DNA from 2 places in the Streptomyces sp. NPDC002886 genome. Region 1 is predicted to be linked to the other one. Evidence: riboswitches for the same ligand, from Rfam matches in the RefSeq annotation. Region 1 holds a riboswitch; the other holds the start of a gene.
What was found. A riboswitch is a leader RNA that binds a small molecule or an ion and turns the genes downstream of it on or off. The one in region 1 is predicted to bind cobalamin.

Region 2: it holds a riboswitch for cobalamin, as region 1 does, so the genes downstream of both, ACFYYB_RS01510 (ABC transporter substrate-binding protein) here and ACFYYB_RS03680 (ribonucleoside triphosphate reductase) in region 1, are expected to answer to the same signal.

The regions. Positions count from the first base shown of each region.
Region 1 covers NZ_JBIAPV010000001.1:824,043-831,053, forward strand. Annotated here, with positions in the region: gene ACFYYB_RS03670 (YybH family protein) at 1-134, shown strand, start outside; gene ACFYYB_RS03675 (anaerobic ribonucleoside-triphosphate reductase activating protein) at 144-785, opposite strand; gene ACFYYB_RS03680 (ribonucleoside triphosphate reductase) at 782-2,560, opposite strand; cobalamin riboswitch at 2,599-2,740, opposite strand; gene ACFYYB_RS03685 (glycoside hydrolase family 71 protein) at 2,821-4,452, opposite strand; gene ACFYYB_RS03690 (hypothetical protein) at 4,940-5,392, shown strand; gene ACFYYB_RS03695 (NADP-dependent isocitrate dehydrogenase) at 5,558-7,011, opposite strand, start outside.
Region 2 covers NZ_JBIAPV010000001.1:359,431-366,441, forward strand. Annotated here, with positions in the region: gene ACFYYB_RS01495 (VOC family protein) at 1-121, shown strand, start outside; gene ACFYYB_RS01500 (ABC transporter ATP-binding protein) at 166-1,002, opposite strand; gene ACFYYB_RS01505 (FecCD family ABC transporter permease) at 999-2,054, opposite strand; gene ACFYYB_RS01510 (ABC transporter substrate-binding protein) at 2,051-3,043, opposite strand; cobalamin riboswitch at 3,081-3,218, opposite strand; gene ACFYYB_RS01515 (helix-turn-helix transcriptional regulator) at 3,228-4,208, opposite strand; gene ACFYYB_RS01520 (hypothetical protein) at 4,365-4,823, shown strand; gene ACFYYB_RS01525 (NUDIX domain-containing protein) at 4,934-5,467, shown strand; gene ACFYYB_RS01530 (hypothetical protein) at 5,472-5,945, opposite strand; gene ACFYYB_RS01535 (GNAT family N-acetyltransferase) at 6,016-6,528, opposite strand; tRNA gene ACFYYB_RS01540 (tRNA-Trp) at 6,658-6,733, opposite strand.

The sequences.
Region 1 (7,011 bases):
TCGCCCTCACCTCCACCCCGCCGAGCGACGGCACCGGGGCACGTGCCCAGGTCGTACGCCGCCAGCCCGACGGCAGTTGGCTGCGGCTGCTGGACCAGCCGGAGTTCGCCTCGGCGCCCGGCGCAGCCGCGTAGGGCGGTGCGTCAGGCCGCCGGCGGGCGGACGGTCTGGCGGAGCGTGGGCCCCGCGCCCAGTTCCGCGAGCCAGGCGTCCAGGTCGGCCACGGCGGGCGGGTCCAGCAGGGCCGGGTCCACCGTGGTGCGGAGCTGGTGGGGAACCCCCGAGGCGAGCAGCAGCCGCAGGCTCCGCTCCGCAGAGGCGGCCGCGTGGCCGATGCCGGTGACCCGTTCGTAGCGGCCGGGCGGGGCCTTGACGTCGAAGCCGACCCAGTCCAGCAGGCCCGCGTCCAGCAGCCGGGCGAGGCGCCGGGGGAAGGCTCCACCGGTGTGGAGCCCGACCTCCAGGCCGAGCGCACGGGCCTCCCGTACGGCCCGGGGCAGGCCGCGCTGGAGGAGCGGTTCCCCGCCCGAGAACACGATCCCGTCGAGCAGCCCCGTCCGGCGGGCCAGGTGGCCGAGCACCTCGCCCCAGGAGACGGCGGCGGGGGTGCGGGCGGGCAGCAGGCCGGGGTTGTGGCAGTAGCCGCAGCGCCAGGGGCAGCCCTGGCAGAAGACGGTGCTGACCAGGCGGCCGGGCCAGTCGCAGGTGGAGAGCCGGGACCAGCCGCCGATGCGGATGACCTCGTCCGGCCGCGCGGCGGACGCGGCGGGCGCCGCGGGGCTCACACGGCCGCCTTGAAGTGGACGCGCTCGGCGTGTTCGCCCTTCTTGCCGATGTTGAAGGAGGACACCGGGCGGTGGTAGCCCATGACCCGGGTCCAGACCTCGCACACCGCCCCGCAGGTGGGGCAGTGGGGCTGCTCCCCCGCCAGGTAGCCGTGGTCGGCGCAGATGGAGAAGGTCGGGGTCACCGTCAGGTACGGGAGCCGGAAGGTCTCCAGCGAGCGCCGGACCAGCTTGCGGCAGGCCTCGGCCGTCGGGATCCGTTCGGGGGTGTACAGGTGCAGGACGGTGCCGCCCGTGTACTTGCCCTGCAGCTCGTCCTGGCGCTCCAGCGCCTCGAAGGGGTCGTCGGTCCAGCCGACGGGCAGCTGCGAGGAGTTGGTGTAGTACGGGTTGGCGTCGGTGCCGGCCTGGAGGATGCCGGGGAAGCGGGCCCGGTCCTCCTTCGCGAAGCGGTAGGTCGTCCCCTCGGCGGGGGTGGCCTCCAGGTTGTAGAGGTGTCCGGTGCTCTCCTGGAAGTCGACCATCCGGGCCCGGACCCGGTCCAGGAGGCGGACGGCGCGGGCGTGGCCCTCGGGCGCGGTGATGTCGTACGCGTCCCCGCTGAAGTTGCGCACCATCTCGTTGATCCCGTTGACCCCGATGGTGGAGAAGTGGTTGCGCAGGGTGCCCAAGTACCGCTTGGTGTAGGGGAAGAGGCCGCCGTCGATCAGGTCCTGGACGGTGATCCGCTTGAGTTCGAGGCTGTCCTTGGCGAGCTCGCACAGCCGGTCCACCTCGACCAGCAGGCCCGCCTCGTCGCCCGCGTAAAGGTGCCCGAGCCGGGCGCAGTTGAGGGTGACCACGCCGAGCGAGCCGGTCTGTTCGGCGCTGCCGAAGAGGCCGTTGCCGCGCTTGAGCAGCTCGGTCAGGTCGAGCTGGAGCCGGCAGCACATGGAGCGGATCATGTGCGGTTCGAGCTCGGAGTTGATGAAGTTCTGGAAGTACGGGAGCCCGTACTTGGCGGTCATCGTGAAGAGCCGCTCGGCGTTCTCGCTCTCCCAGGGGAAGTCCCGGGTGATGTTGTAGGTCGGGATGGGGAAGGTGAACACCCGCCCGGTGGCGTCCCCTTCCGTCATCACCTCGATGAACGCCCGGTTGATCATGTCCATCTCGGCCTGGAGCTCGCCGTAGGTGAAGCCGGTCTCCTCCCCCGCGACCACCGGGACCTGCCCGCGCAGGTCCTCGGGGCAGGTCCAGTCGAAGGTGAGGTTGGTGAAGGGGGTCTGGGTGCCCCAGCGCGAGGGCACGTTGAGGTTGTGCACCAGCTCCTGGACGCACTGCCTGACCTGGTCGTACGTCATCGCGTCGAGGCGGACGTAGGGCGCGAGGCAGGTGTCGAAGGAGGAGAAGGCCTGGGCGCCCGCCCATTCGTTCTGCAGGGTGCCGAGGAAGTTCACGATCTGGCCCACGGCCGAGGACAGGTGCCGGGGCGGGGCGGAGTCGATCTGTCCGGGGACCCCGTTGAAGCCCTCGGTCAGCAGGGTGCGCAGGGACCAGCCGGCGCAGTAGCCGGAGAGCATGTCCAGGTCGTGGATGTGGAGGTCGCCCTCGCGGTGCGCGCGGGCCACGGCGGCGGGATAGACCTGTTCCAGCCAGTAGTTCGCCGTGACCTTGCCGGCGGCGTTGAGGATGAGGCCGCCGAGCGAATAGCCCTGGTTGGCGTTGGCGTTCACCCGCCAGTCCCGGCGGTCCAGGTATTCGGTCACGGTCTCTACGGCGTCGACGACAGCAGTCACGGCAGCCCTCCCACGAGGCTCGGCACGGAAGAATGGCGGGCTTCGAAGCCCATGCCGGCAGGGGTCGGACTCGTCCGCCGTGGCGGACTCACCGTTGCGGGGCAGTCCCGGATTCCCACCGGGTTCCCTGTTGCCTCGGCCGGGGAGAGACCCCGCCGAACCGGCAGAGCCAACACTACATATAGATGTGATGGCAGATCGCCACCACTACATATGGGGTGACGAAGGTCCCGGAGTAAGGGACTTCGGGCCCTGCGGGCTCAGCTCCGGCCGCTGGTGACCGCGTAGTACTGGAGGTCCTGGACCTCCACCGTGCGGTCCACCCGGTAGGGCAGCTCCACCCGGGCCCCGGTCCTGCCGTCGCGCACCACGGCCGCCGAGCCCGTGCCCGTGCCCAGGGGCAGCAGCTCGGAGTGGACACCGGCCGGAGCGGCGTGCGCGTCCCCGGCCGCTCCCACGGCCGTACGGATGCTCGCGGGCGCGGTCAGGAAGCTCAGCACCTCCACCGTGTCCCGGGCCGCGGCGCTGCCGCCCCGCAGCGACATCACCAGGGACTGGCCGCCGCTCGGGTCGGCGGCGGCGAACTGGGTGCGCGAGCTCAGGTACAGCGTGTCGCGGACGATCTTCGGCCAGCCACCCGTCTTGAACCGGGTGAGGTAGTACGAGGAAAGGTCCAGGTAGGCATGGCCGTTGTGCAGGGAGGGCGCGAACTGGCTGCCCTCGCTGTAGTCGTTCCAGGTGGTGAGCTGGACCCAGTCGGCCCCGTCCTCGATGGCGCGGTTCCATGTGGCCCGCAGGGTCGCGGTGTTGCCGGCCTCGTCGTAGATGCCCTGGTTGGGCCGGGCGTCCTGGACCGATACGGGCTGCATCCAGATCTTGCCCGCGGCGTGGGCGCGCCGGACGTCGCGCGTGGAGCCCTCCTGACCGACGTAACTGCGGCTGCCCCACTCGGAGAATCCGTAGCTGATGGACTCGAACTCACCGCTGTGCGAGCCGAAGTCGAGGAAGAGCGGGACGAAGGCGGTGCGGATGCCGTGCCGGGACTTCAGGACGTCCATGACCCGGGTCCACCAGGCGGCGCTCTTCTCCTCGGCCTTGAACGGCGAGACGACCAGCCGGCCGTCGGGAAGCCGGTGGGCCGCCGGGGCCTTGCCGAGGTCCGCGAGCAGGTCGGCGAGCACGGCCGGGTCGTCGGTGCCCAGGGAGGTCATGTCCGGCATCAGCATGACCTTGAAGGACGGGTCCACCGAGCGGGCGGCCTCCATCAGGAGCGCGCAGCGCTCCCGGTTCTTCCCCGCCAGGGAGAGCAGGTCGAGGGTGAACCCGTCGAGGCCTGCGGCGCGGGCCGTACGAACCTCCTGCTGGAGGTTGGCGAGCTCCCAGTTCCCGGCCTTGGGCCGGACGGGCAGCGGCCGGTCGCGCAGCAGGCCCCCGTAGCGCTCGTGCTTGCCGTTCTCGCCGTCCGGCTTCAGGTAGTTGCGGGTGTAGTAGTCGGCGTCGGCGCTCGCGTTGTCGAGGGAGAGCGGGTACGGGGTGAAGTAGTGGGCGAAGACCAGCTTCTTGCCGGCGGCGCCGGAGCGCAGGGTGGCCGGCTGCGGCATGTCGAAGGGAAGCGGCCCGGACGGGCGGGCTCCGTCGCCCCCGCCGGACTCCGGGTCCTCGGGCTCCGGGGACGGCGCGGGCGGGCTCTGCGGGACGGTGGTGCCCGGGGCGCCGGTGACGGCGGGGCCGGTGGCCGTGGGCGCGGGGCCGTCGCCGGGGACCGCGGGCAGCGTGGCGCCCGGGACGGCTCCCGGACGGCCCTGCGCGCCGGCGACGGTGCGGGTGTCCCAGGCGAGGCCCGTCGCGGCGCAGACGCCCACGAGGAGGAAGGCGGTCAGGAAGAGGCTCATTACGGGCCTTCGGCTGCGGAAGCCCGGGCGGCTCCGGAAGCCCGCACGTCCGCGCACGCCCGTACGGCCCCGCACGCCCGCACGTCCGCGCACGCCCGCACGGCCCCGCAAGCCCGCACGGCGCCGGTGCGACGTGGGTCTCGCGCCCCGCCCTGCCCGACGCCGGTCCGCACTCATCCTGGCCCTCCCCAGAGCATTCCCGCGCCGCGCCCGGACATCGGGCCGCACCGGAGCAGTACAGCGGATTCCGGGCCCCCGGACAACCGTTGGCGGAAACGGCCGCGAACGACGGAGTGTCGCGCCTCTTCGCGCGGGGTGGACAAAGCGATGTGACCTGTACAACTACGGCGATCATCGGACGCCACGGTCCTTTCAGCGGAATAGGGAATTCCACTGGCCTTTCCTGAAAAGTGGCGCATAATCGTCTTCATGCGGCTTGAAACAACCCTCTTGCCGCAGGTCACGCATGCAGGGGGGCATCGTGTCGATGAGGGATTCCAGAGGAGCCGGCACTTTCCCGGCGACCTCCGCGGAGCTGTCCCGTCTATTCACCGCCGTGCGGCGGGGCAAGGTGCTGACCGTCACCGGTCGGTTCCGTGAGCCCCGGAGCCAATTGGTCCGGGAGATCGGGCAACGGCTCTCGTCCAATTTCTACGACGGAGTGGCCGTCGTGTCCATGGACCACCGGTTCGGGATCCGCGACCTGACCGCGGCGCTGGGCAGCCTGCCGGGCATGCCGTTCCTGCCGTGCGGGACGTCGAACGCGGCGTCGTGGCTGGCGGAGCGCGACATGCTGCTCGTACTCGACGGCTGCGAGCACCTCGCGTCCGAGACCCTGGACTGGCTGCGCGAGCTGCTCGCCGTGGCCCCCGGGCTGCGGATCCTGGCCGCCGGGCGCGACCCGCTGGCCTTCTCGCCGGATCAGGTGCACCGACTCTGAGCGGGTGCGGAAACGGGTCCGCCCCGGTCGGCGATTGCCGACCGGGGCGGACCCGTGGAAGCGATGGACCTCAGTCCCGATGAGTCTCGGTCCCGATGGATCTCGGTCCGATGAACCACGGTCCCGATGAACCACGGTCCCGATGAACCCCGGTCCCGATGAACCTCAGCCGAGGAGCGCGAGCGCCTCGTTCAGCGTCGCGGACGGCCGCATGATCGCCGAGGCCTTGGCGGCGTCGGGCTGGTAGTAGCCGCCGATCTCCGCCGGAGCGCCCTGCACGGCGATGAGCTCGCCGACGATCTTCTCCTCGGACTCGGCCAGCGTCTTGGCCAGCGGGTCGAAGGCGGCGGCCAGCTTCGGGTCATCGGTCTGGCGCGACAGCTCCTGCGCCCAGTACAGGGCGAGGTAGAAGTGGCTGCCGCGGTTGTCGATGCCGCCCAGCTTGCGGCTCGGCGACTTGTCCTCGTTGAGGAAGGTGCCGGTCGCCCGGTCCAGGGTGTCGGCCAGCACCTGGGCGCGGGCGTTGCCGGTGGTGGTGGCGAGGTGCTCGAAGGAGACGGCCAGCGCGAGGAACTCACCGAGGGAGTCCCAGCGCAGGTAGTTCTCCTTGACGAGCTGCTGGACGTGCTTCGGGGCGGAGCCGCCGGCGCCGGTCTCGAAGAGGCCGCCGCCGTTCATCAGCGGGACGACCGACAGCATCTTGGCGCTGGTGCCCAGCTCCAGGATGGGGAACAGGTCGGTCAGGTAGTCGCGCAGCACGTTGCCGGTCACCGAGATGGTGTCCTCGCCGCGGCGGATCCGCTCCAGGGAGTAGGCGGTGGCCTCGACCGGGGACAGGATCTTGATGGTCAGACCGTGGGTGTCGTGGTCCGCGAGGTACGTCTTGACCTTGGCGATCAGCTGCGCGTCGTGCGCGCGGCCCTCGTCGAGCCAGAAGACGGCCGGGACGCCGGTGGCGCGGGCGCGGGTGACGGCGAGCTTGACCCAGTCCTGGATCGGCGCGTCCTTGGTCTGGCAGGCGCGGAAGATGTCGCCGGCGGCGACCTCCTGCTCCAGGACCGTGGCACCCGAGGCATTGACGAGGCGGACGGTGCCCGCCGCGGCCAGCTCGAAGGTCTTGTCGTGGCTGCCGTACTCCTCGGCCTTCTGGGCCATGAGGCCGACGTTCGGCACCGAGCCCATCGTGGACGGGTCGTACGCGCCGTGTGCGCGGCAGTCGTCGATGACGACCTGGTAGACACCGGCGTAGCTGCTGTCCGGGAGGACGGCGAGGGTGTCGGCCTCGGCGCCGTCCGGGCCCCACATGTGGCCGGAGGTGCGGATCATGGCCGGCATCGAGGCGTCGACGATGACGTCCGACGGGACGTGCAGGTTGGTGATGCCCTTGTCGGAGTCCACCATCGCGAGGGCAGGGCCCTCGGCGATCTCGGCGTCGAAGGAGGCCTTGATCGCGGCGGCGTCGGGCAGCGCGCCCAGGCCGTTCAGGATGGTGCCGAGACCGTCGTTCGGGGAGAGGCCGGCGGCCGCCAGGGTCTCGCCGTAGCGGGCGAAGGTCTTCGGGAAGAAGGCGCGGACCACGTGGCCGAAGATGATCGGGTCGGAGACCTTCATCATCGTGG
Region 2 (7,011 bases), 460 kb from region 1:
GCACGGGCTCCACCCCGGCGAGATCAACCACAACGACGGCGGCCGAGGCGTCTACTTCGAGGACCCTTCGGGCCACGGCATGGAACTGATCACCGTCCCGTACGGCGGCTTCAAGAAGTAAGACCCGTGCCCGCCCGGCCGCACCGGGCGGGCCCCGTCCAGAGGTCAGTACCCCGTTCGCCCCCCGTCCCGCGGAAGGTAGACGATGTGCGGCGCACCCGTCGTCGGGTGGGCGGCGACGTGGGTGCGGACCCCGTAGACCTCGGCCAGCAGGGGTTCCGTCAGTACCTCCGCCGGGGTGCCGGAGGCCGCCACGCGTCCGCCCTCCAGGACGTACAGGCGGTCGCAGTACAGGGCCGCCAGGTTGAGGTCGTGCAGGACCAGCAGGGCGGTGGCCGGCAGGGCACGGACCAGCCCGAGGATCTCCAGCTGGTAGCGGATGTCCAGGTGGTTGGTCGGTTCGTCCAGCGCGAGCAGCCCGGGATCCTGCACGAGGGCGCGGGCCACCAGGGCGCGCTGGCGCTCGCCGCCCGAGAGCTCGTCGAAGCGGCGGCCCGCGAGGGCGGCCGCGCCGACGGTCTCCAGGGCCCGTGCCACGCGGCGCACGTCGTCGGGTCCGTCCTGCTCCCAGAAGCGCTTGTGCGGGCTGCGCCCCATGGCCACCACCTCGCGCACGGTCAGCCCGAAGGTGCCGGCCGCGTCCTGGGGCACCACCGCCACCCGCCGGGCGCGGTCCCTGACGCCCAGCGAGGCCGCGTCCACGCCGTCGAGCAGCACGCGTCCGCCGGTCGGGCGCAGCGCGCCGTAGACGCAGCGCAGCAGGGTGGTCTTGCCGCTGCCGTTGGGGCCGACGATTCCGACCGTCTCGCCGGGGCGGGCGGTGAGGTCGATCCCGTGCAGCAGCGGCTGCCCGTCGATCTCGTACCGGACGCCTTCGACGGCGAGTCCCGCCGCCTCGGCCGCTGCCCGCGCCACCGGACCGGTCGGCCGTCGCGCCCTCATCCCACGACCCCTTCTGTACGGGTGGACCTGCGCAGCATCCACAGGAAGAACGGCCCGCCGACGAGCGCCGTGACCACGCCCACCGGGATCTCCTCCGGCGCGGCGGCGGTACGGGCGATCAGGTCGGCCAGGGTCAGGAACACCGCCCCGCCCAGCGCGGCCACGGGCAGCAACGCCCGGTGCCCGGCTCCGACGACCATCCGCGCGGCGTGCGGGATCATCAGCCCCACGAATCCGATCGCCCCGCTGTAGGCCACCAGTACGCCGATGACGAGCGAGGTGAGGACGAACACGGCGGCCCGGAACCGGCCGGTGTCCAGGCCGAGCGTCTGCGCGCCCTCCTCCCCCGCGAGCAGCAGGTCCAGCGGCCGGGCCAGGGCGATGAGCGACCCGGTGCCCAGGAGCAGGGCCCCGGCGGGCAGGGCCAGTTCGCTCCAGCGTGCCCCGCCGAGCCCGCCGAGGGTCCAGAACAGCACGCTGCGCACCTGATCGGGCTGCGCGGACAGCACGAGGACCAGGCTGGTCAGCGCGGATAGCACGTACTGGACGGCGACTCCGGCGAGGATCAGCCGGCCGGTGGTCATGGCACCGCCGCGCCGGGCCATCGCGTAGACGGCGACGAGTGCGCCCATCGACCCGGCGAACGCGGCGAGCGGGAGGGCGGCGGTGCCCGCGAAGCCGAGGAATCCGGCCCCGAAGACGATCACCAGCACCGCTCCGGTGGAAGCCCCGGAGGAGGCCCCGAGCAGGAACGGGTCGGCGAGCGGGTTGCGGACGAGAGCCTGGAGCACGGTTCCCGCGACGGCCAGTCCCGCGCCGACGACGGCCCCGAGCAGGACGCGCGGCATGCGCACGTCCCACACGATCGCCCCGAAGGCGCCCCCTCCGGCCCGGGGCCCCGGCCCCGCGAGCACGAGGTCGAGCACCTCGCCCGGGGGGATCCGTACCGGCCCCAGGACCAGCCCCGCCAGGGCCGACGCGGCCAGGGCGGCGGCCAGCAGGGCCAGTACGACCGGGGTACGGGTGAACGCTCGGGCGGCCCGGAGCCTCACGCGGCGTCGGGGTGGAGCTGGCCGCCCAGCGATTCGACGGCGTCCGCGACGCGTACGCCGAGCACGGCGGAGGACAGCGGCAGCACGACGAACCGCTGGTTCCTGATCGCGGGGACCTGGGCCAGTGCCGGGTCCTTGAGCAGGCGCTGCTTCTTGGCTTCGACGGTGGTGCCGCCGTAGTCGTAGATGAGGACGACCTCGGGCTTGCGCTCGATGACCTTCTCCCAGGACACGTCGCCGAAGGTGTCCTGGAGGTCGGCGAATACGTTCGTGCCGCCCGCGAGCGAGATGATCTCGTTGCCGATGCCGTTGCCTCCGGAGGTGAAGGCGGAGGCCTCGCCCGAGTCGTAGACGAAGACGGCGGGCCTGTCCTTGTCCTTCAGGCGTGCGGTGACGGCGTCGATGCGGCGCTGTTCGTCGGCGATGAGCCGCTCGCCGCGCTCGGGGACGCCGAAGGTACGTGCCACCTCGGTGATTTCGGTCTTGAGCTGGTCGAGGCCGACCTTGCCCTCGGTGCAGTACTCCACGCTGAGGCGGGAGTTGACACCGGACTTCGCGAGTCCCTCCCGGTCGCGGCCCTGCGCCTTGTCGAAGGCGCTGGAGTAACCCCCGTACACGAAATCGGGGTTGGCGCCGAGGAGGACCTCCCGGGAGGGGTACTCCTTCGCCAGCACCTTGATCTTGTCGTACGCGGACCGGTAGGCGGGCAGTACGGCGTCGTCCAGGTAGGCCGTCCCGACCGTCTTCCCCTCCAGCCCGAGGGCCAGCAGGATCTCGGTGGCGTGCTGGTTCATGGCGACCGCACGCCGCGGCGGTGCCTGATAGGTGCTGGTGACACCGCAGTTGGTGACCGAGTACGGGAAGCCGGGCGCGGCGCCCGCCGCGGCCTTCGCGTCCTGCGCCACGGGTGATCCCCCGCAGGCGGCCAGCGGTATCAGGAGGGGTACGGGCAAGAGCGCGCGCAGCAGCGCACGGGGGTACGAAGACATGGTGGAGCCTCTCCCGGGGATCCGCGTCCCCTGGTCGAACCGAAAGAGGCGGTGCGTCAGTGTCTGACTCCCGGGGCCCCGCGCGGGGGCGTCCGGTCACAGTGGCGGGACCGCACCGGATTCGCACCGGTTTCCTGTCCTGCACCGCCTGGATAACGTGGCCCAGTGTGCCAGAAGGGCGACGTCAGCGTTCCGCCCGCACCGCGCCGGCCACCCGGGAGGCGAGGGCGCGCAGCGCCTCGTCGGAGGGGGATCCGGGCTCGGCCGTGTAGAGGTAGAGGGTCTGGTCGGGATCGTCCGGGAAGGTCAGGGACTCGTATTCCAGGGCCAGTTCACCGACGTCGGGGTGCCGGAACCTTTTGGTGCCGTGGGTGTGCTCGAGCACGTCGTGACCGGCCCACCAGCGCCGGAAGTCCCGGTCGAGCGAACTCAGTTCCTCGACGAGCGGGCCCAGATCCGGATCGTACGGGTGCCTGCCGGCGTAGAACCGCAGCGCGGCCACGACTCCGCGCGCGGCGCCCTCCCAGTCGGCGAAGAGCTCGCGGGCGGCGGGGTCGCGGAAGAGGAACCGCGCCAGGTTGCGGCCGCGCCGATCCGGCGCACCCGACTCCGGGGTAGGCGACCCGGGGGCGCCCGACCCCGGGGTACCCGACGCCGGCGCACCCGACCCCGGCGCGCCGAAGTCGGCGTACAGGGCCTCGGCGAGCCGGTTCGCGGCCAGGACTTCGAGCCTGCGCCCCATGATCATCGCCGGGGTGCCGTCCTCCAGGGCGTCCAGGACCCGGTACAGGCCCGCCCGCACCCGCTGCGGGCCGTCGGCCTCCGCGCGGCCGGGGGCGTCGGCGGCGCGACCGGGCCCGGTGGCCCGCTGGGGCCGGGCCAGCTCGAAGAGGTGGGACCGCTCGGTGGCGTCGAGCCGCAGCGCACGGGCCACCGCGTCGAGGACCTCGGCGGAGACGTGCTGGGTACGGCCCTGCTCCAGCCGGGTGTAGTAGTCGACGCTGACCCCCGCGAGCTGCGCGACCTCCTCGCGCCGCAGCCCGGGCACGCGCCGCCTTCCCGGGTGGGCGGCGGCCCCCACCTCCTCGGGGCCGATCCGGGCGCGCCGGGAACGCAGGAATTCCCGCAGGTCGGAACGGGGATCGGGCCCGGCGGTGGCGGTCATTCCCCCAGGCTAGGCGTTCTCCCCGGGTTCCTCCGGCACCTTCGCACCGGGCCGGCCGGCCGCGCACCGGGCCGGCGGCGGCGCGGCGCGTCACAGCCCGGTCACAGCGGCCCCCGCGGGGCCCCACCGGGCCCCGCCCCGGGCGACGATGACCCGATGCGCAGACACCACGTGATCACCGCCCTCACCGGCGCCGCACTCCTCGTCCTCGCCGGGTGCGGCGACTCGGACGCCCCGGCCCCCGGCACGTCCTCCGGCCCGGCCCCGGCATCGACCGTGCCGAGCGCCGATCCGAGCGCCGGACGGCCCAGCGCCGATCCCAGCGCGGCCCGCCCCGACAGCGGTCTCCCTCCGAGCCCCGCACCCGCGCAGCGCGCCGCCTACCTGGCCGCGCTGAACACGATCGCCCCCGAGATCGTCAACGGCAAGGACGACAAGGCCGTTTCGCGCGGCCTCGACCAGTGCCAGTCGATGAAGGGCGAGAAGGACCCGGCCAAGCGCGTGGCCGGTGCCAACCAGCGCTTCATCGGCCCCCATCACCCCGACGGCTTCGGCCCCGTCAAGTCCGCCCTGATCGTCGCGGCCGTCCAGGCCAACCTCTGCCCGACGTACTGAGCCCCGCCGGGGGCGCGCACTCCGAGCCGGGGCATGCCGAGGAACCGAAGGGTCCGGGCATGTCCCGGTGCCGTCCCGGTGTCAGACCCCCGCCCTATGGTGCCGAGGTGATGATTCCTGATGCGTTCGACCGCCGGGTCGCAGAGGCCGCGGCCGCCGATGTCCGGCTGGCGAGGATCCACCTCGACGGCGCCGGCCAGTGGTTGACCACCGACGGCCTGGGGTCCACGGCGCCGCTCGCCGCGGAGGTGTGGGTCTTCGACGAGGATCTCGCCCGGGTGCTCCTGGTTCATCACCGATGGCGTGGCTGGGTTCCGCCGGGCGGGAGCGTCGAGCCGGGTGAAACCCCCCGCGAGGGAGCACGTCGCGAACTCTTCGAGGAGACCGGCATCGCGGTGGATCTGCTGCCCGAACCCGCGGCGGCGACGGTGCGTTCCTACCGCGCGGAGTGGGCGCCGACCCTCGGGCTGTCGTTCGTCGCGATCGCGAGTGCGGCGACCCCCTTGGTGGCGGAGAGCGGACAGCCTGCGGCCTGGACGCCCCTCGACGAGGACTGGGCCGGCTACTTCCCCCAGGACGCGTCGTATGTCCGCCGGCACGCCCGATGGCTGCGCGAGACCTCCGGCCGCCGACAGGCCCTGTGATCCTCTAGCTCACGTGGTGGCGTGCCCAATCGGAGACACCGCCCAGCCGGACGGCGGCCTTGGCGGGGTCACCGGTTCGGGTGGGCTGGCCCACCTCGAAGTCGTGGCCGGTCAGGCCGGTTTCGTCCTCGACGATCCGGGCGATGCGGTAAGCCAGTTCCATCACTTCCAACGCCGCCGCACCCGAGTGGCGGTAGGGGACCTCGATGTGGGCCGTGTCCCCGCAGTAGTCGAGCTGTACGCGCCCCGGCGGGCCGAGCGTCTCAAGGGTGAGGCTGTACAGGTACTCCGCCGACTCGACAGGACCGATGTCCCGGGAGACTCGGCGCAGGGTCCGGTCCCACTCGCCGCGTTGCGCGTCGGTGACGCGAAGCAGCGGCAGGTCGGCATCGGGATCGAAGTCGGCGTTGAGGCCCTCGAGCGTTTCCTGAAGCGTCAGGCCCGGCCGCACCCGCACGAGCACGATGTCGTAGGTCACCGGGTCAATCTACGGTGTCCGTGAGGTCGCGCCGGATGGCGTCCGCTTGGACAGGCCGACCCGGCATCGGTCAGGGCGCGTCCGATTCCGACACGCCTTCTTCTTCGGTCTTGAAGGTACGAAACCCGCGGCGGTGGTAGTTGGGCAGCGCGTTCGGGTTGTCGGCCGACGACGTGTGCAGCCACACCCGGCGCACGCCGGGCACCAGATTCCAGCCCTGCCGGATCGCGAGCGTCAGCGCATGGCCGCCGAGCCCCTTCCCGGTGAACTCGGGCAGGAGCCCGAACGTCCTGATCTCGACGTCGGCACCCGGGTGGAGGTCGTAGCAGACCACGCCGGCCGGCTCGTCCCCCAAGCGCAGCAGCCAACAGGTCCGGTCCGGATGCCCGGCGAACCACTCCTGCCACTCCTGGGGACTGCGGCGGGCACTGCGCCACCGGTACGGCGCACCGATCCTGGCCATCAGGCCGGGAACCAGCGACAGGTCCGCGTCCACAGCGACGAGCGCGAGTTCCGGAACCGGAACACCGGGCACGAGCTGACCGGGATCCGTCATCTCTACATACGTCACGGTCTTCGTCACCGAAGAAGGCTACGCGCCCAGGACCGAGGGGAAGGGGCCTCTGCCTCCTAGTGGACTCCAGAGACGAAGAAGTCCCCCGGCCTTGATCGGCCGGGGGACTGCAAACAGGCTTTCACCTGCTCCTTCGTCTGGCAGGGGTGGCAGGGCTCGAACCTACGACAACCGGTTTTGGAGACCGGTGCTCTACCAACTGAGCTACACCCCTTCGGTGAGACCAACCATGCCACGGCGCACACCGAAGATCCACTGAATTCGGTGATCAAACGCGGGAAATTTCGTCCCGGGTCCACGCGCCGGCGGATCCGAGCCAGCCGCTGAGCGGACGGTCTCCGCTGGTCAGGAGCATGTCGAGTGGCGCCTGCCCGCCGGGGACGATCCAGCTGGTGTCCGCGCCTTGAGACCGCAGGTATTGAGTCGTGGACAGTTGCCTCCACAGCGGCCTGTACACCGCCTCCCCGGCTCGCCAGCGATGCCGGTCAGTGG